DNA from 4 places in the Micromonospora sp. NPDC004336 genome. Region 3 is predicted to be linked to each of the others. Evidence: riboswitches for the same ligand, from Rfam matches in the RefSeq annotation. Region 3 holds a riboswitch; each other region holds the start of a gene.
What was found. A riboswitch is a leader RNA that binds a small molecule or an ion and turns the genes downstream of it on or off. The one in region 3 is predicted to bind cyclic di-AMP.
Positions count from the first base shown of each region.

Region 1: another riboswitch for cyclic di-AMP. It lies ahead of ACWENR_RS12955 (NlpC/P60 family protein); the one in region 3 lies ahead of ACWENR_RS27035 (C39 family peptidase).
Region 2: another riboswitch for cyclic di-AMP. It lies ahead of ACWENR_RS05365 (coiled-coil domain-containing protein); the one in region 3 lies ahead of ACWENR_RS27035 (C39 family peptidase).
Region 4: another riboswitch for cyclic di-AMP. It lies ahead of ACWENR_RS05060 (coiled-coil domain-containing protein); the one in region 3 lies ahead of ACWENR_RS27035 (C39 family peptidase).

Region 1 is NZ_JBSGDY010000047.1:199-5,154, reverse strand. Features, by position in the region: gene ACWENR_RS12965 (C40 family peptidase) at 1-337, shown strand, start outside; gene ACWENR_RS12960 (N-acetylmuramoyl-L-alanine amidase) at 432-2,453, opposite strand; cyclic di-AMP (ydaO/yuaA leader) riboswitch at 2,692-2,827, shown strand; gene ACWENR_RS12955 (NlpC/P60 family protein) at 2,840-3,880, shown strand; gene dcd (dCTP deaminase) at 3,935-4,513, opposite strand; partial or broken gene ACWENR_RS12945 (pyridoxamine 5'-phosphate oxidase family protein) at 4,592-4,956, shown strand, end outside.
Region 2 is NZ_JBSGDY010000013.1:48,811-53,766, forward strand. Features, by position in the region: gene ACWENR_RS05355 (HelD family protein) at 1-716, shown strand, start outside; gene ACWENR_RS05360 (cation diffusion facilitator family transporter) at 804-1,721, shown strand; cyclic di-AMP (ydaO/yuaA leader) riboswitch at 1,875-2,006, shown strand; gene ACWENR_RS05365 (coiled-coil domain-containing protein) at 2,020-3,096, shown strand; gene ACWENR_RS05370 (SRPBCC family protein) at 3,226-3,684, opposite strand; gene ACWENR_RS05375 (1-phosphofructokinase family hexose kinase) at 3,861-4,838, shown strand; gene surE (5'/3'-nucleotidase SurE) at 4,835-4,956, shown strand, end outside.
Region 3 is NZ_JBSGDY010000198.1:335-5,290, reverse strand. Features, by position in the region: gene ACWENR_RS27050 (polysaccharide pyruvyl transferase family protein) at 1-7, opposite strand, end outside; gene ACWENR_RS27045 (hypothetical protein) at 169-660, shown strand; gene ACWENR_RS27040 (hypothetical protein) at 853-1,611, shown strand; cyclic di-AMP (ydaO/yuaA leader) riboswitch at 1,897-2,038, shown strand; gene ACWENR_RS27035 (C39 family peptidase) at 2,270-3,100, shown strand; gene ACWENR_RS27030 (alpha/beta fold hydrolase) at 3,204-3,947, shown strand; partial or broken gene ACWENR_RS27025 (CDP-glycerol glycerophosphotransferase family protein) at 3,973-4,956, opposite strand, start outside.
Region 4 is NZ_JBSGDY010000012.1:62,160-67,115, reverse strand. Features, by position in the region: gene ACWENR_RS05070 (hypothetical protein) at 1-212, opposite strand, end outside; gene ACWENR_RS05065 (YibE/F family protein) at 542-1,894, shown strand; cyclic di-AMP (ydaO/yuaA leader) riboswitch at 2,061-2,191, shown strand; gene ACWENR_RS05060 (coiled-coil domain-containing protein) at 2,196-3,215, shown strand; gene ACWENR_RS05055 (carbonic anhydrase) at 3,326-4,090, opposite strand; gene ACWENR_RS05050 (helix-turn-helix transcriptional regulator) at 4,277-4,612, shown strand; gene ACWENR_RS05045 (hypothetical protein) at 4,710-4,956, opposite strand, start outside.

The DNA.
Region 1 (4,956 bases), on a different contig from region 3:
GACCGCGATCCGGACGGCGTGCGCCCAGGTCGGCGACCCGTACGTGTGGGGGGCGACCGGCCCGAACTCGTTCGACTGCTCCGGTCTGACCCAGTACGCCTACAAGGCGGCGGGCATCCACCTGACGCACTTCACGGGCGCCCAGTGGAACGAGGGCAAGGCCATCCCGCGCTCCGAGGCGCGCCCGGGTGACCTGGTCTTCTTCTTCAGCGACCTGCACCACGTCGGCCTCTACCTCGGCAACGACAAGATGGTGCACGCGCCCCGGGCCGGCAAGCCGGTAAACGTCTCCAGCATCAACACCATGCCGGTGGCCGGGTTCCGCAGGCCCGGCTGATCCGGCGCACCACCGCGCGAGCGGGCCCCCGGTCGAGTCGACCGGGGGCCCTCGTCGTGCTCGGGCCGGCCTGCGCCGGGACCGTCGGGACGGGTCAGCCGGGCGCGCCCAGTGGGGACGGCAGCAGGTTCACGTCGGCCAGGTCGACGTACATGATCCGGTGTCCGAACTGGATCTGCACGTACCTGTTGTCGCCGCGGATCACCGTCCAGTCACCCGGTGCGGATCCGTCGAAGGTGACGGCCCGGTAGTACTCGCCGGGGAGCACGGTGCCGACGGCGTACCGCTGGCCGGCGGAGAGGGTGTACTGGAGCGGCGAGATCGCCTGGTAGGGCACGCCGGCCGGGTAGGCCGCCTGCTCCGGGTAGGCCCGGCCGTAGACGGGGATGGTGGCCTTGCCGGCCTTCGGGGTCACCACGAAGCCGACGGACCACTTCGCGGTCGGCTTCGAGGCGGGGTTGTGGAACCACGCCTTCTGGCCGAGGTACCAGATCGCGGTCCAGTCTCCCTGCACCCCCGCCAGGGCGTACGTCTGCCCCGCCGAGGCCCGGGCCCCGTGGTCGGAGACGTACATGGTGTTCGGGGTGCCGTCGGGCCGCAGCGCGATGTCGTTGACCAGCGGCGCGTCGTGGCTCGGCGCGCTGTGCAGGATCACCGCGGAGGAGCCGCGCAGCGGGCACGGAGCCACCGGCGGCGGCGGGTTCGGCACGCCCGGCGGCTGTCGGTTGCAGCCGGTGAACTCCGGCTGGTTGGTGGCGAAGTCCGGGTCGATGGTGACCAGCCCGGTGTGCGGCGTGCCGGTTGACCTGAAGGGCGCCCGGAGCAGGTCGAAGTAGTGCGACCAGTCCCAGTACGGGCCCGGGTCCCAGTGCATGCCGCGCACGGTCGACGCCACGGTGCCGGGGACGTTGTCGTGCCCGATGATGTGCTGCCGGTCCAGCGGGATGTTGTACCGCAGTGCCAGGTGGCGGACCAGCTTGGCGGAGGTGCGGTACATCGCCTCGGTGTACCAGGTGCCGTGCCCCGCGAAGCCCTCGTGTTCGAGGCCGATGGACTTCGAGTTCACGTACCAGTTGCCGGCGTGCCAGCCGACGTCCTTGGTCTTGATGTGCTGGGCGATGTGGCCGTCCACCGAGCGCAAGGTGTAGTGCCAGCCCACCCGCCGCGGGTCCTTGACCAGGTTGACGCTCGGCCCGAAGTAGCCCTCGGTGTCGTGGATGACGATGTACTCGATCTTCTGCCGGTTGGGCCGGTCGGAGAGGTCGTGGTTGCCGTAGTCGCCCGCGCCGGGGCCGTACTTCTCGTAGGGCGCCGGGATCCACTCGCAGGAGATGGTGTCGGGGCACTCCAGCCCGTCGGGCCGGGCGAGCTTGCGCAGGTTGAGCCGGTCCAGCCAGGTGCGCTGCGGCTGCACCACGCGGGCGGGCAGGCTGACCCGCTGCCCGTCGTCGGTGAGCCGGCTGTCGCCGGTGTTGATGGTGCCGTAGACCTCGTCGGCGAAGGCCGCCGCGGCGTCGGCGCTGTCCGCGCCGGAGTAGCGGGCCACCGCGCCGTACCAGGCCGCCGGGTCGGTGTCGGCGCCGACCGGGGCGCCGATCTCCCTCTGGTACGCGGCCAGCAGCGCCGCCCCGCCCCGGATGTTCGCCGTGACGTCGGTGCGCAGTGCCTCCTCGCTGGCGCCGGTGAGCTCGGCGGCGGCGTCGAGCGTCCGCAGCGCGGCCTCGGCGGGGGGTGCCGCGGGCGGCGGCTCGTGCGCCTCGGCCAGGGACGGGCGGGAGTCGTCGCCGCGCGGGTCCTCGGTGCCCTCGTCGTGGTGGGTGCCCCCCGACTGGGCGGCGACGTGCTCCGCGTCGGTGAGGTGCATCGGTCCGTAGCCGCCGCTGGTGCTCGGTGTGCCGGCGTTGGTGTCCCAGCGGGACTGCAGGTAGGAGACTCCGAGCAGGACGCTCTCCGGCACGCCGTACTCGGCGGACGCGGCGGCGTACTGCTGCTGCCGGTCGGCCGTCGGCGCGGCGGCGGCGGATCCGGCGGCGGTGAGCGGCGTCGCCGCCAGAGCTGCCGCGACGGCGGCGGCCAGCAGGACGCGTCTGCTCCTCGATGTCGCTGTCAGGTGCATCAGACCCCCAGTTCTACGGGCGGATGTGGGGTCACCTTCGCTCCGGCCGGCGGCTCTCGTCAATACATTTCGATCTCTCTATTCAACAGGAAGAAAATCTTCGTTGCCGGGGTTGCGCGTTCCCTCGGCCCAGGTGAATACGGTGTGTCACGGCGCGACGGGTTGCGGATCGATAACGACCGTCTCTACTCTGGTCATTCGTCGGGCCGGTGACAGTCCGCCCATCCGGGGCGGTGACGGTCCGACACCGCCGAGTCGCTCCCGAGCGAGCCGGGGACCCAGGTACCCGGGGTGAATCCGCAGCCTCTGCGGTAGGGCGTCCCCTTCCCGCCCGAACCCGTCAGCTAACCCGGTAGGCGGTACGGGAAGAAGGAGTACGGACCCCGGTGGCACACCATGCCCCGCGGCCACCGTCGGCACGGCCGGTCATCGCCGGCCCGACGACGGCTGCGCCGCGCCCACGCTGGTACCGCTGCACCACCGCCCTCGCCGCCCTGGCCGCGTTCGCCGTCGTCCTGACCGGCGGCGCCACGGCGGCCCACGCCGAACCGACGGTCGCCGAGATCGAGCGCCAGATCGACGAGGACTGGAACAAGCTCGAACCGATCATCGAACGACACAACGCCACCCGCCAGGACCTGGCCGCCAGGCGCCGGCAGGCCGACGCGCTCGCCAGGCAGATCGCGCCGCTCCAGGAGCAGGTCGACCAGGCGATGGAGAAGGTCAACGCGCTGGCCGTCCGCGCCTACAAGGGCGAGAACGTCTCCGCCGTCAACGCCCTGCTGGGCAGCCGCTCGCCGGACCAGATGGTCGGGCAGCTCGAACTGCTCGACCGGTTCGCCCAGCACCAGCAGCAGGACGTGCGGCAGGTCGCCGAGCTGCGCGACCGGCTGGCCGCGAAGAAGGCGCCGCTGGACGAGATGGTCGTCCAGCTCGGCCGGACCGAGGCCCAGCTCGCGGCGAAGAAGAAGCAGATCAACGCCGAGATCGACCGGTTGCAGAAGTTGCGGCTGCGGATCTACGGCAGCGGCGGGGGCGGCCCGCTGCGGCCCGCCCCCTGCCCGGCCAGCTATCCGGGCGGCGGGGCCGGCACGGCGGTGAAGTTCGCCTGCGCCCAGATCGGCAAGCCCTACGTCTGGGGTGCCGAGGGGCCCGACTCGTACGACTGCTCGGGCCTGATGCTCGCCGCCTGGGCGAAGGCGGGTGTCTCGCTGCCGCACAACGCCGCGCAGCAGCGCCGGGTCACCGCCACCGTCAGCCGGGGCGAGCTGCGCCCGGGCGACCTGGTCTTCTACTACAGCGACCTGCACCACGTCGGCATGTACGTCGGCGGAGGTTGGGTGGTGCACGCCTCCCGCGCCGGGGTGCCGGTCAAGATGAAGAAGGTCGACGACGGCCCGATCCACAGCTACGGCCGGCCCGGCTGAACCGTGCGGAGGGCCCCTGCGCGGCGGGGGCCCTCCGCAGGCCCGCCGGTCGGGTCAGCGGGTCGGCCAGGTGCGCCAGTGCTGCCAGGCGCGGCTCGGGGTCGGGCCGCGCTGCCCCTGGTAGCGGGAGCCGTAGACCGCCGAGCCGTACGGGTGCTCGGCCGGCGACGAGAGCCGGAAGATGCAGAGCTGGCCGATCTTCATCCCCGGCCAGAGGGTGATGGGCAGGTTGGCCACGTTGGACAGCTCCAGCGTCACGTGGCCGGAGAAGCCGGGGTCGATGAAGCCCGCGGTGGAGTGGGTCAGCAGGCCGAGCCGGCCCAGGCTCGACTTGCCCTCCAGCCGCCCGGCGAGCTGGTCGCCGAGCGAGATGACCTCCAGCGTCGAGGCGAGCACGAACTCGCCCGGGTGCAGCACGAACGGCTCGCCCTCGGGCACCTCGACCATCGACGTCAGGTCGTCCTGCTGCATGGCCGGGTCGATGTGGGTGTAGAGATGGTTGTTGAAGACCCGGAACAGCCTGTCGAGGCGTACGTCGATGCTGGACGGCTGCACCAGCGTCGGCTCGAAGGGCTCCAGCGCGAGCGTGCCCGCCTTGATCTCGGAGACCAGGTCGCGGTCGGAGAGCAGCATCGGAACACCATAGCGAGCGATGTGCGTGACCTGCGTGTCGGACTACCTGTTCGTACACGTGTTCGATAGAATGTCGGCATGGCTTCCTGGTCCGAATTCGCCGCCGACGAGCCCCGCCTCGCCGACGGGATCCGCTCCCTCATGCAGCAGTACGGGCCGGGCTTCGGCTACCTGGCCACCGTCCGCGCCGACGGCGGCCCCCGGGTCCACCCGGTCTCCCCGGTGATCACCGACGAGGGCCTCTTCTGCTTCGTGGTCGACTCGCCGAAGCGCCGCGACCTGGAGCGCGACGGCCGCTACGCCCTGCACTCGTTCCCGCCGGAGGAGAGCGACGACGAGGCCTACGTGGCCGGCCACGCCCGGCCGGTGACCGATCCGGCCCGGGTGGCCCGGCTGGCCCGCAACCACCGGGCCACTCCGCTGGTCGACTGGCGCCTGTTCGA
Region 2 (4,956 bases), on a different contig from region 3:
GCGGGGTCCGCGAGCTGAGCACGCACGCCGACCGGCAGCGCGCCGCCCGCGAGGCGGCGCGGCAGCGCCCGGAGGACTACCGGGAGTACGCGCACGTCGTGGTCGACGAGTCGCAGGACGTCTCGCCGATGCAGTGGCGCATGGTGGGCCGGCGCGGGCGGCTGGCCTCGTGGACGGTGGTGGGCGATCCGGCGCAGACGGCGTGGACCGGGGACCCCGACGAGCTGGCCCGGGCCCGGGACCAGGCGCTGGGCCGGCGTAGGCGGCACCACTTCACCCTGACCACCAACTACCGCAACTCGGCGGAGATCTTCGCGGTGGCGGCGGCCGAGATCCGCCGGCTGCACCCCGACCTGCCGCTGCCCGTCGCCGTGCGCTCCACCGGCGTCCACCCGGTCGAGCTGGTGGTGCCGCCGGCGGGGCTGGAGACCGCGGTGGTGGAGGCGGCCACCGCGCTGCTCGCCGAGGTGGAGGGGACGGTCGGCGTGATCACGCCGGTGCCCCGCCGGGACGAGGTGGCGGGGTGGCTGGGCGGGCTGGGGGCGCCGCGCCTGCAGGTGGTGACCAGCCTGGAGGCCAAGGGCATGGAGTACGACGGGGTGGTCCTGGTCGCGCCGGGCGAGATCCGGGCGGACCCGGGCTCGGGGGTGCGGACGCTCTACGTCGCGCTGTCCCGGGCCACCCAGCGGCTGACCACCGTCGACCCGGTCGGCTGAGCCCCCGGCCGCCGGGCGGTCACTTGCACATATTGCGATGTGAACATAGCTTGGACGCGGGTCCGGACGGGTGACGGAGGTGGACGCGTGGGCGCAGGTCATGACCACCACCACGGGTCGGTCGCGAACGCCGCGCACCGCCACCGGGGTCGGCTCTGGGCCGCGTTCGCGCTGCTCGCCGCCCTGATGGTGGTGGAGGCGGCAGCCGCCTTCCGCACCGGCTCGCTGGCCCTGCTCAGCGACGCCGGGCACATGTTCACCGACGTGCTCGGCATCGGCATGGCGCTCGCCGCGATCACCGCCACCCGGCGGGCCGGCGCGGACCCGCAGCGCACCTTCGGCCTCTACCGGCTGGAGGTGCTGGCGGCCCTCGCCAACGCCGTGCTGCTCTCCGGCGTCGCGGTCTACGTGGTCGTCGAGGCGGTACGCCGGTTCGGCGACCCGCCGGAGGTGCTCGCCGGCCCGATGCTCGCCGTCGCCGTGCTCGGCCTGCTCGCCAACGTGGGCGCCTTCGCCCTGCTGCGCTCCGGCGCCAAGGAGAGCATCAACCTGCGGGGCGCGTACCTGGAGGTGCTGGGGGACCTGCTGGGGTCACTCGGCGTGATCGGCGCGGCCCTGCTGATCACCGCCACCGACTGGTGGTGGGCCGACCCGGTGGTCGCCGTGGCGATCGGGGCGTTCATCCTGCCCCGCACCTGGCGCCTCGGCCGCGCCGCGCTGCGCATCCTGGTGCAGGCGGCCCCGGAGCACCTCGAGGTCACCAGGGTGCACGACCGCCTGGCCGCCGTGCCCGGCGTCGCCGAGGTGCACGACCTGCACGTCTGGACGTTGACCTCCGGGATGGAGGTGGCCTCGGCGCACCTGACGACCGAGCCGGACGCGGAGGTGGGCGCGGTGCTCAGCGCGGCCCGGACGGCCCTGCACGACGACTTCCAGATCGAGCACGCCACGTTGCAGGTCGAGCCGGGAGCGTCCCCCGGGGTCTGCGGGTCGGTTGAGTGGTAATGAGCACAACCTTAAATCTGGGAGAGTATTGTCGACTTATGTCGGATTTGACGGTAAGCGGACAGGCACCCTCAGTCACACCCGCTGCATCAGTCACACCGGCACCGGTAGGCTCGGACCCGGCCCTCGCCAGGCGGCACCCACCGGTGCCGGCGACGGCCGCCGCCTAATCGCCCGGCGGGGCGAACCGGGGAACCATGTTCGTGGGGTGCATCCGCGTCAGCGGTAGGGATCTTCCGTCCCGAACCCGTCAGCTAACCCGGTCGGCGGCTGACGGAAGGACACGTGTATGCCAGTGATGGCACCTGTACGACGACGCGCCGCCCGGATGGCGGCCATGATCGCCGCGACGCTCGCCCTCGGCGCCGCGGTCGCCCCGGTCACCGCCGCCCCGGCGACGGCCGCCCCCCGCGCCGGCCTGCCGGCCGCGGCACCCGGACAGGACGCGGAGGGCGGCACCCCCGCCCTGCGGGCCCAACTGGAGGCCGCCAGCAAGGGCTACCTCGACGCCAAGCGGGCCCTCGACACCTCGGTCAAGCGGCAGCGGCAGCTCGCCGCGCAGCTCAAGACGACCGAGACCGAGCTCGCCGAACGGGCGGCCAAGGTCGGCGAGATCGCCGGGGTGGCCTACCGCACCGGCCGGCTCGGCGCCGCGTCCGCGCTGCTCAACAGCAACTCGCCGGACGGCTTCATGGACCGGGCCGCCGCCCTCGACGCGGTGGCCGCCAACGAGGACCGCGCGCTGCGCGACCTCCAGGAGACCCGCGACGCGGCCGTCCGCACCAAGCTCGCGCTCGACGGCGAGATCCGCGAACAGCGCAAGCAGGTCACGCTGATGGCCAAGCGCAAGGAGCAGGCCGAGCGGGCGCTGACGGTGGCCAACCGGAAGCAGCAACAGCAGTCCGCCGGGAGCGGCAGCGCGCCGCGCGGCACCTCGACCGCGACGGCGAAGCCGGCGCCGCGCAACTCCGACGGCTCCTGGCCGTCCGAGTCGTGCAGCGTCAACGACCCCACCCCCGCCAACGGCTGCATCACCCCGCGCACCCTGCACGCGCTCAACCAGGCCAAGGCGGCCGGCTTCACCCGCTACGTCTCCTGCTACCGCCCCGGCGGCTCCGGGGAGCACCCGAAGGGCCGGGCCTGCGACTTCGCCGCGCAGAAGGGCGGCTTCGGCGGCGACGCCACGGGCGGCGACCGGACGTACGGCAACAACCTGGCGACGTACTTCGTCAAGAACGCCGACCGGCTCGCCGTGCTCTACGTGATCTGGTACAGGCAGATCTGGCTGCCGAGCAGCGGGTGGAAGTCGTACAGCGGCGCCAACGGCGACCCGTCCAGCGACCACACCAACCACGTGCACCTGTCGGTCTACTGACGCCCCACGGCCCCGGTGACCCGCCCGTCGGGTCGCCGGGGCCGCGCCGTGCGTACGGCCGCTCGGCCCATGGGACCGCATCCCGCGCCGGGTGCCGGACCGTCCCGGCCGGGCGGCCCTGGCGTGCCGTCAGCCGGGCGGGCGGCGGTCCAGGGCGGCGCCGAGCCGGGCGGCCAGCCCCAGGTGGGCGGCGCGCGCCTGGCGGAAGGCGTAACCGAAGAGCGGCGCGGGCGCCGCGAGGGTGATCTCGACCTCTATCCGGACGACGCCGTCCGGCTCGGCACGCAGCCGGGTCCGGTTGCGCACGGTGGTGGCCGGCCACTGCCGCGCCACGGTGACGACCTCGTCCGGCCCGTCGGCCAGGACGTCGGCCCGGTAGGTGACCGGCAGGCGCAGCGGCCCCGCGGCCAGCCGGTCGGTGATGAGATAGCTCGCCCGCGCGCCGGGTCGGGACGGCGTCACCCGGCGGACCCGGACGATCAGCGGGTGCAGCTCCTCCTGCCGGGCCGGGTCGGCGAGCAGGCCGGCGGCCTCGGCCGGCGAGCAGCGCGCCTGGACGGTGTAGCTGAAGGAACCTCGCCTGAGCATCCGGCCTCCCCACCGTCGCGTCGCCCGATCGTCGCGCACCCGCGGCACCGAGGCAACGGCGCGCCGGTCCCCGTACGGATGTCGACCACCCGCCCACCTCTGCGACTACCGTCGGCTTCTGGCAGGTCACGACGTGTGTCGGTCGACGGAGGGCGGAGCATGAACGGGTACGACGGATGAGCGGGCACGTGATGGTCTTCGCGCCCACGCCCCGGCTGACGGTGACCGTCGACCAGCCCAGCGACGCCCCGGAGCTGCACCTGCACCCCGGCGGCCAGGGCGTCTGGCAGGCCCGGATGGTGATGTCGCTCGGCGTCGACGTGGTGCTCTGCACCGCCCTCGGCGGCGAGATCGGCCAGGTGCTGGAGCCGCTGCTGGTCAGCGAGGGGGTCGACCTCAAGGTGGTGCTGCGGGACTCGGGCAGCGGCGGGTACGTGCACGACCGGCGCGAGGGGTCCCGACGGGAGATCGTGGACGTGCCGGGCCAACCGCTCAGCCGGCACGAGCTGGACGAGCTCTACAACCTGGCGCTCGGCGAGGGGCTGCGCGCGACGGTCAGCGTGCTGAGCGGGCCGAACGAGCCCTCGCTGGTGCCGGCCGACCTCTACCGGCGCTTCGCCGCCGACCTCGGCGCCAACGGCGGCCGGGTGGTGGTCGACCTGGCCGGCGAGCACCTCACCGCGGTGCTGGACAGCGGCGTCTTCTTCCTCAAGGTCAGCCACGAGGAACTCATCGCCGACGGCCGGGCCGGCGGCGACGACGAGGAGCAGCTCACCCGGGCGATGTACGACCTGCACGCGGGCGGCGCCGAGAACGTCGTGGTGAGCCGGGCCGACGAGCCGGCCCTGGCCCTGGTCGACGGCGAGGTGTTCGAGGTGGAGATGCCCCGCCTGCAGGCCGCCGACCCGCGCGGGGCCGGCGACTCGATGACGGCCGGGGTGGCCGCCGTGGTCGCCCGGGGCGGGGACGTGCGCACCGCGATCCGGACCGGGGCGGCGGCCGGCGCGCTGAACGTGACGCGGCACGGCCTGGGCACCGGCCGGCTCGACTCGATCACCGGCCTGGTCGACCGGGTGCGGCTCGTGCCGGCCGGCAGCCGCCCGCAGGAGCGCACCACCCCCGACGAGCTGGCCGACCGGGCGGGCGAGCGATGACGCTGCGCGTACTGGTCACCAACGACGACGGGATCGCCGCGCCGGGCATCCAGGCGCTGGCCCGGGCGGCGGCGGACCGGGGTCTCGACGTGGTAGTCGCCGCTCCCCTGGAGGAGGC
Region 3 (4,956 bases):
GGTGCATTCGCCTCGCCTCTCGTCACCTCCGGGTCACGGCATACTAGGCCACCCGGCGGACGAGGCACAGCGCCGCCCGCGCGAGCGCCCGTCCACCTGGCCGGAGCGGTCCGTGGCGACACGCCCGGCGGCGATGCGGACCGGCGGCGTCGGCGGTAGCGTGGTCGCGTGCTGCCCGTCGTGCTCACCTGTCCCCTGTGGTGGGTGGCGCGGTGGGCCGCGCGGCTGCTCGCCGGGCTCGCGGTCGCGGTCGCGTTCGCCGTCGGCGCGGGGGCGCTCCCCGCCGCCGCCTCGGCCCCCGCCGGTCCGCCGTCCGCCGCCCCGGCCCCTGCCGTGACGCTCCCCGCGCATGTTTCCCCGGGCAAGACGGGCCCCGTCCCGGCGGCCTCCCTCGCGGTGCCGCCGTTCGCGGCGGCCTCCCTCGCCGTGCCGCCGTTCGCGGCGGGCCTCGCTCCGGCGGTCGCCGTCGGCCTGCCGGGCCCCGGCGTCGGCGACCGCGAGGCCGGGGGCGCCGACGAGCGGGCCGCCGCCGGCCCCGTCGCCCTCGCCCCCGCGGCCGATCCGGGCCCGGCCGCGGCGACGATCGCGGTCGGCCCGGCCATCGACCCGGCCCCGCGCGTCCCGGGCACCACCGGCCCCCGCGCCCCGCCGCGCGGCTGAGCCGCACCACCCCCGCAGGGCCGGCGACCGGCCCCGGGACCGTGTCCGCCCCAGGCGTCGGCGAGGGCCTGCCGCTGCCTCAGGGGCCGCGAGGTGCCCCTGCTTCGCCTTCCACCCCATCCGCACCCGTCGGGCCGCGCCGCGCCGCCGGGTGCCCCCGCTGCCGCACTCGCTACCCGTGAGGTGCCGACCATGGAGAACGTCCTCTACCAGTTCCTGATCGGGGTGCCACGGGCCGCCGCCATCTGGTCCGCCCTGCTCCTGCTGGCCCTGACCGTGCTCGCCGTCCTGGTCGCCCGCCCGGAGCGGGTCCCGCCCGCCGACGCGCCGGCCGCCCCGCCCGCCGACGACCCCGCGACCGAGGCGGCCGACCTGCGCCGCTACGCCGAGGAGGTGGCCGTCGCGGCGAACCGCGCCGCGCGTACCGCCCGCCGGCTGCGGGCCGACTGGCTCGCCGCGCAGGAGGCGGTCGACCGGGCGTGGCAGGCGTACGACGAGGCGGAGACCGCCGCCCGCCGGTTCACCGGGGCCGCCCTCCTGCCTGCTCCGCGCACCCCGCGCACGCCCGCCGAGTACGCCGCCCGCGAGCGCTGGCTGCACCACGCGGCGATGGCCGCCCACTGGCGCGGCGACCTGACCGCCCGCCAGCTCAGCGACGTGTTCGGCCACCGGTCGGGCTGGGATCCCCGACGGCACCCGGCGGAGCAGGAGATCGTCCTGGCCCGGGCGGTGCGCGACGCGAAGCGGGCCGCCTACCGGGCCGCCGCCGAGCGGGAGCGCCTCGCGTGGCGGGACGCCGACCTGGCCGCCGAGGCGGCCCGCGCCCTGGCCACGGAGGCGTACGCCGCGGCGGCCCGGCTCCGGCCGGGCCGGCTCCCGGCGGCCCGCGCGGTGGCGGCCGCGCACCGTCCCGCGCCCGCCGCGCGCTGGCGCCCCGCCCGCGTGGGCTGAGCGGCGGCATTTCGGTGACGCCGGTCACAGCGGAGCCGAAACGGTCATCCGGCGCGGCCCGGCCGATTTTCGCCGGCGATCCGACGCCGATTGTCGGCCGCTCGTCCGGTTGTCGCCCGAAGGCGCGCGTGGAAACGGTCGTCCCATTGAGTCACGTCAGTGTCGAGCTGCCCGCAAAAAAGTCGCGCGATCAAGGTTTAGGCAGGTGGGAGCGGGTTGGCAGGCCGCCGACCGGCCAGTAATGTCGGCGCGTCCGGTGCGGTACCCGTTCGCAAGAGGCGACGCCGCGCCGACCCGCCTAATCGTGCACAGGCGAGCCGGGGACCCACTGCAACATCGGGGTGAATCCGCGGGCTGCGGCCCGTGGTAGGGCGTTCTTCCCGCCCGAATCCGTCAGCTAACCCGGTCGGCGGTGTCGGAAGGAGTTCCATTCCTCGTGCAGCACCCAGCCACCCCCCGCCGCCGCCTCCACGGCGCCGCGGTGCCCGCGCTCGCCCGGCCGTACGCCACGAGCTGACCCACCGGTCACCGCCCGTCGCCCGGCATCCCGGGCGCATCCCCTGAGTGGTCCACCACCGCCGGACGCCGTCCGTGCGGTCGGTTCCTCCTGCGGTGAGGAACCGACGGCCGCTCACCCCCCGAGCCCGTGGAGGAAACCATGAAGCACCACCTCAAGCGACAGCTCCGCCGCCTGACGTCCGAGCGTCCCTACCAGGTGGCCGCCGCGTCGGCCGCCGCGCTCGTGCTGGCGTCCGGCACCGGCGCGCTGCTGGCCGACGGCGACGCCTCGCCGGCCGCCGCGCAGGCCCCGGCGGCAGTGACCGAGCTGCGTGACGACACCGCGGCCTCCCGTGGCGAGGCCCGGACCGCGGCCGTCCCGTCGACGGCCGCCCCGGCCACGTCCGGCGCTCCCTCGGCGAGCGCCACCAGCACCAGGCCGGACCCCGACGTGACCCGGAAGGCGGAGTCGCCGAAGCCGCCGAAGTCCAAGACCCTGGACTACGACTACCAGGCCCAGACGACCTTCTACAACTGCGGTCCCGCCGCCGTCCGGCACGCCCTCAGCGCCGCCGGCGTCGCCCGCAGCCAGGACGCCCTCGGCGCCCAGCTGGGCACCGACGAGATGGGCACCGACTCCGCCGAGGACACCACCCGGGTGCTGAACGCGACGGTGAAGGGCGACCCGTATCGGACCCGGATGATCCCGGGCAGCGCCGCGACCCCGGCGCAGATGGACCGCCTCCAGGCCGACGTGGTCGCCGCCGTCGCCGGCGGCCGGGGTGTCGTGGTGAACGTCGCCGGCAGCGCCACGGACACCGAGGGGGGCTGGCACTCGTTCCCCGGCGGCCACTACGTCGCCGTCGTGGGCTACCAGGACGAGGGGCGGCTGGTGAAGATCGCCGACTCGGCGAACCCGGCGACCGCCTCGTACTGGATGTCCACCATCGCCCTGGCGAACTGGGCCGCCACCCGCGGCTACTCCGCCTGATCGACACCCGTCGGGCGTCGGCCCCCACCCGGGGCCGGCGCCCGATGTCGTCTCCGGGTCACGGCCCTCGCCGGGGCGGCCGGCGGGTGGCACACTGCGGGCCATGGTCGATGAATCGGGTGACCGGGACGGCCGGCGGGTCCTCCTGCTGCTGCACGGCATGGGCGCGACCGGCGACGTGTGGCTGCCCTGGGCGCCGCTGTTGGAGCGCCGGTGGCCGGGCCGGTGGCTGGCGCCCGACCTCGCCGGCCACGGGTGGTCGCCGCCGCTGCCGGCGTACTCGTTCGCCGGGCTGGCCGACCGGCTCGCCGCGGGGCTCACGGCGGGCGACCGGCTCGTCGTGCTGGGGCACTCCCTCGGCGGCGTGGTCGGGCTGGCGCTGGCCGCCCGCGCCGCGGGGCTGCCCGTCGACGCCGTGGTCGGGCTCGGCATCAAGGCCGTCTGGTCCCCGGCCGAGCTGGCCAGGGCCGGGGAACTGGCCGGCCGCCCGGTGGCCTGGTTCGCCGGCCGGGACGAGGCGGCCCGCCGCTACCTGCGGGTGGCCGGCCTGACGGGCCTCTTCGCGCCGGACCACCCGGTGGTCGAGGCCGGGCTGCGGCAGGTGGACGGCCGCTGGCGGCTGGCGATGGACCCGGCCGCGTTCGCGGTGGGCGAGCCGGACCTGCCCGCCCTGCTGGCGGCGACCGACGTGCCGGTGCTGCTGGCCCGCGGCGAGCACGACCCCATGGTCACCGACGCCCAGCTCAAGGAGTTGGGCGTACCGGTCGCCACCCTGCCCGGCCTGGGCCACAACGCCCACGTCGAGGACCCGGAGGCGGTCCTGGCCCTCGTCGACCCCTACCGCTGAGAGCCGCGCCGTCCCGGGCGGCGGGTCAGGCGCTGGGGGAGAGGGTCGCCTCGTCCGGCTCGACCGGCAGGTCGGCCCCGCCGGCGGCGCGTGGCACCGGCGGGTTCCAGCCCGCGTCGAGCTGCCGCCGGGCGGCGTCGAGGAACGCCTCGGCGTACGAGTCGGCGGGGAAGTCGCCCAGGTAGCGGGTCCGGGTGGCCCAGCGGGCCGAGGCCAGCGGGTCGGTGTCCAGCAGCGCGGTCAGCACCTCGTCGACGTTTGCCATGTCGTGGCGCAGCACGTATCCCGAGCCGGCCAGCGGGAAGCGCTCGGCGAACCGGTCGCCCTCGCCGCCCATGTCCGTCACCGCGTACGGCTTGCCCGAGTAGAGGTAGTCGGAGATCACCCCGGACACGTCGGAGACCAGCGCGTCCGAGCGGTTGGCGCACTCGGCCAGGGTCAGCTCGCGGGCGGCGGCGCCGAAGACGTGCGGCCGGCCGGTGCGGGCCCGGTCCGCGGCCAGCAGCTCGGTGAGCCGCCCCAGCTGCCGCGCCGAGGCCGGGTTCTGCGACGTGTAGGGGTGGGCCCGCAGGATCACCGTCGCGCCGCGCGCCAGCAGCCCGCGCAGCAGCGCCTCGGCCACCGGCAGGGAGCAGTAGTTGGCGTCCGCGTGGTGCCCCGTCCAGGTCGGCGTGTAGAGCACCGTCGGGTGCGGGAGGCCGCGCGCCGGCTCCGGCCGGACCTCGATCGACTCGACCTGCGGCCGGCCGACCACCACGAACTTCTCCGCCGGGATGTCGACGCCGGCGCGGGCGTACCGCTCGACGGCGGCCTGGCCGGCGACGAAGATCCGGTCGAAGATGGCCGAGACCGGGTTGGCGCTGGGCGCCTTGTCGCTGTCGCCGTGGTGCAGCTGGACGTGGGTCAGCTGGGTGAAGCGGATGCAGTGGCTGTTCTTCGCGCCGTGGTTGACGTAGAAGGCGACCCGCAGGCTGGGCACCAGCGCCTCGTCCATCGCCTTGAGCGTCGG
Region 4 (4,956 bases), on a different contig from region 3:
ACGGCGGCGGAGTGCGGCGCGGACTCGGCGGCGGAGCGCGGCGCCGTGGCAGCGGGTCGGGTCGCGGCGTCGGCGTGCGTCGCGGCGTCGGCGGAGTGGCCCGTGCCGTGCGTGCCGTGGCCGAGGGTGTGCATCGCGGCGAGCCCGAGCAGCGTGCCGACGAGCAGCGGGATCCGCGCCCATCGCCCCGCCGTCGCCGTCGCCGTCCGCACACCCCCACGCTAGCCGGCCGCAGCCGGTTCTCCTCCGGGGCGACCCGCGCAACCGGCGGTGGCCCGCGCCTCGACACCAGCCCGCACGACCTGCGGCCGGATGTCGGGATGGCTACCATTCGGCCGGTGAGCCTCCGAAATCCGCACCGCCCGCGTCGCCACCCGCGTCGGGCGGCGGCACCCACCGCCCGGTCCCGCGCCCGCCGGGCGGGCACGGGGCGTCACCGCTCCGCCACCCCGGGGGGATCCGGCGCGGCGGTCGACCCGGGCCGCTGAACCGACCGGCCCGCCGGCACGTACCCCGCCCTGGAATCGTTGGGAGACACTCGATGGGCGCCGACCACACCCGTCCCGCACCGTCCGCCCCGCCGGGGGTGCGCCGGATCCTCGTCGCGACGGTGGTGCCCCTCTTCGTCGCCACCCTGGTCGCGGCCCTGGCGCTCTGGCCGTGGGACGCCCCCGACGCGGCTCCCGGCGCCGACCCGCCCCGCCACCACGGCACGGTGACGCGGGTGGTGACCGAGCCGTGCCCACCCACCCCGGAGACACCGGAGGGGTCCCCGGGGGCCGCGGCGGGCCCCTGCGGCACCGTCACGGTGCGGGTGGACGACGGCCCCGCCGCCGGGCAGCAGGTGGAGACGCCGGTGCCGGCCGGGCCCGGCGCGCCGACGGTCGAGGTCGGCGACGAGATCATCCTGGTCCAGCTCACCGACCCCGCCGACCCCTCGGTGAGCACCTACAACATCGCCGAGCACCAGCGCGGCGAGCCGCTGCTCTGGCTGGTGGCGCTCTTCGCCGCGGCGATCGTCGCGTTCGGGCGCTGGCGCGGGCTCGCCGCGCTGGCCGGCCTGGCGGCGAGCTTCGCCATCCTGCTCACCTTCGTGCTGCCCGGCATCAGCGCCGGCCGCTCGCCGCTGCTGGTCGCGGTCGTCGGCGCCGCTCTGATCATGTTCGTGGTGCTCTACCTGACGCACGGGGTGACGGCACAGACCTCGGTCGCCGTGCTCGGCACGCTCGGCAGCCTGGTGCTGACCGGGATCCTGGGCACGATCGCCACCGCGGCGACGCACCTGACCGGCTTCGGCAGCGAGGACGCCACCACGCTGTCGATGTTCCAGGCCGACGTCGACCTGCACGGCCTGCTGCTCGCCGGGATCATCATCGGCTCCCTCGGCGTGCTCGACGACGTCACGGTGACCCAGGCCGCGACGGTCGGCGAGCTGGCGCACGCCAACCCCGGGCTGTCCCGGACGCAGCTCTACCGGGCGGCGACACGGGTCGGCCGCGCCCACATCGCCTCCACGGTCAACACGATCGTGCTGGCGTACGCCGGCGCCTCGCTGCCGGTGCTGCTCCTGCTGACCGCCGACTCCCGGGCGGTGACCCAGATCCTGACCAGCGAGTTCCTGGCCCAGGAGATCGTCCGCAGCGCGGTCGCCACGCTGGGCCTGATCGCCGCCGTGCCGCTGACCACCGGCCTCGCGGCCCTGGTGACCACGGCGGGCCGGCGCGGCGGCGGGTCCGCCACCGACGGCGCCGCCCCGACCCCGCCGGCTCCCCGGCCGGCGGCCGACCGCTCCGAGGCGCTCGAGGCCCTCGGCGGGCCGCGCGCCGGCAGGGCGCCCTCCGCCGCCCCCGCCGGGTGGCCGGACCGAGACGGGAGCACGGACACCGCATGGTGACACTCCTCAGCGTGACCGATCAGGACCCCTCGCCTGATAAACGCGTCACTGGTCACCCTCCGCCCTTACGAAATAACGCATTTAGTCGGCTTAGGGACGTAGATCCCCGGGAGGGCTGTCGGGTAACCTCGCTGCCGGTCACCGCCGAAGGCGCGCAGCGGCGCCTGCGGTGCCGCCGCCCAATCGCCACCAGGCGAGCCGGGGACCCAGGTACGTGGGGTGAATCCGCGACAGCGGTAGGGGCCACTTCCGCCCCGAACCCGTCAGCTAACCCGGTCGGCGGTCGACGGAAGGAAACACTGTGACGGCACCCCTACGCCGCTGGTTGACACCTGTGGTGGCCGTGATCGCCGCCCTGGCCGTCTTCGTCGGGCCCCTCCCGGCGGCGGCCGCACCAACCACACCGCCCCAGCCCTCCGGGCACGGGGACGACGAACCCAAGCTGCTCAACGACCTGATCGAGTCGCGCAACCGCAGCTACGTCCAGGCCAAGTCCAAGCTCGCGAAGTCGAAGAAGCGCCAGCTCGAACTGGCCCTGGAGGTCGACCGGGCGCAGGCCGAGCTGGCGGCGCTGGCGCCGCAGGTGAGCCAGATCGCCGCCCAGTCCTACCGCACGGGGCGGATCGGCGCGGTGTCGATGCTGCTGGACACCGCCAGCCCCGACTCGTTCGTCCGACGCGCCGCCGCGCTCGACGAGCTGAACCTGGTCAACTCCAAGAAGCTCGCCGAGGTCAACGCGGTCAAGAAGCGTGCCGAGCAGGCCAAGCTGGCCCTCGACGCCGAGGTCCGCGAGCAGACGAAGCTGACCAACGAGATGGCCCGCGGCAAGCGCGAGGCGGAGAAGGCCCTCGCGCTCGTCGGCGGCAGGGGGCTGACCGGCGGCAAGGTGGTCGCCACCTCGCCGGTGGCCCGGATGGGGCCGGGTCGCACCTCCGACGGCGACTGGAAGCCGCTGTCCTGCACCGAGGACGACCCCACCACCTCCGGCTGCATCACCGCGCGCACCCTGCACATGTACAAGGAGGTGAAGCGGGCCGGGTTCAACCGGTTCGTGGGCTGTTACCGCTCCGGCGGGCCGTACGAGCATCCGAAGGGCCGGGCCTGCGACTGGTCGCTGCAACGCAGCGGCTTCTCCCCCTGGCACAACGACGACACCTACATGTACGGCAACAACCTGACCGCGTTCCTGGTGCGTAACGCCGACCGGCTCGGCATCTACTACGTGATCTGGAACCGGCAGATCTGGTTCCCGGCGACCGGCTGGAAGTCCTACAGCGGCCCGTCGAACCACACGGACCACGTGCACGTGTCACTGCTCTGACGCCGTACGACGACACAGGGCCGCCCCGCGTCCGCGGGGCGGCCCTTTCGCTTCGTGAGGCGGGTCAGGCGACGGCAGCCGAGGCGGCCGTCGTCGCTTCGTGGCGCGGGTCAGGCGACGGCAGCCGCGTGGGCCCCGTCGGAGGCGGCCCGCGCCCCGTCGGCCGCGCCCAGGTGGGCCGGCACGGAGGCCACCACCCGCGCCTCGCCGGCGGCCAGCCGGTACGACATGCCGACCACGGCGCACCGCCCGGCGGCCACCTCGGCGGCGAGCACGGCCGACCGGTCCAGCATCGCCTCGACGGTGCACCCGATGTGGATGTCGACGATGCGGTCGATGTCGTCCACGCCCTCGGCCGCGGCGCGGCGCAGGCTGGGCACCACGGCGTCGACCACGGCCGGCAGGTGCCCCGGCGGGAGGGCGCCGGTGGCGTCCGCGGCACGGGCGGCCTGGACGGCCCCGCAGGAGTCGTGCCCGAGCACCACCACCAGCGGCGTGCCCAGGACCGTCACCGCGTACTCCACGCTGCCCAGCACCTCGGGCCCGACGGTGTGCCCGGCGGTGCGGACGACGAAGAGGTCGCCGAGGCCGCGATCGAAGATGATCTCGGCGGCGAGCCGGGAGTCGGAGCAGCCGACGATGACCGCGAACGGGTGCTGCCCGTCGGCGACCGCGGCGCGGTGCCCGGCGTCCTGGTTGGGGTGGCGCGGGGCGCCGGTCACGAAGCGCCGGTTGCCGGCGTGCAGCTCGGCGAGCGCCTGCGCGGGATCGGCCGGAGTGTCCGACGCGGCCCCTACGGCGGCGGCTCCCGTGGCCGGCCGCGCGGAATCCTGCTCCGGGCCCGGCCGAGTGCCGGGGGATCCGGGACGACTCATCTCCCTCACCTTGCCCCTCACGTGAAAGACCTGGTCATCCCGGCCGACGCTGGACGCGGGCTGTCCCCACGTTCACACGCACCCGAAGGTACGTCAAGGGATGCGTGATATGCGCTTCATATGTTTGTGCGCACCCGGCGGGGACGGGCGAGGGCCCGGCGGAAAACCCGAAGGGTCCGCCATACGATGGGCGACATGGCGACGACAGGGGAGAACGGGAGCACCCGGAACTGGACGTTCCTCACCAACCACGGTCACGTGCTGCTCGCCATCGCCCGTAACCCCACCGCCCGGCTGCGCGACGTCGCGGACGAGGTGGGCGTCACCGAACGCGCCGCCCAGGCGATCGTCGCGGACCTGGAGGCCGGCGGTTACCTGTACCGCACCCGGGTGGGCCGGCGCAACGAGTACACGCTCAACCCGGCCGGCCGGTTCCGGCACCCCGCCGAGGCGGACCGACAGGTCGGCGCGCTGCTGGCCCTCTTCGCGGACGACGACGCAGAGGGCGCCGACCGCGCCTGAGGCCGCAGGCCGACGCGGCCTGAGCTGGCAGGCCTGCTCGTCCCGGAACTCCTGGTCGTGGTCCGGATCCGGCCGGGGCGCCCGGCGGGCCGGACGGTCAGCCGCCGCGGGCGACGGGGCCGATCAGCTGGCGTTCGGTGGGGGTCATGCTGAGCATCACCCACTGCACCTTGCCCTTGGTGATCAGGCCGACCATCTCGGGGTGCAGCTGGGTGAACCAACTCTGCACACTCGCCAGGCCCAACGCGCTCGCCGCCGTCGCGGCCTCCGTCTCCACCAACCGCTGGAGCAGCACGATGTCGCTGCGTACCAGCGCCTCGACATCCCAGCCGGCCAGGTCGTCG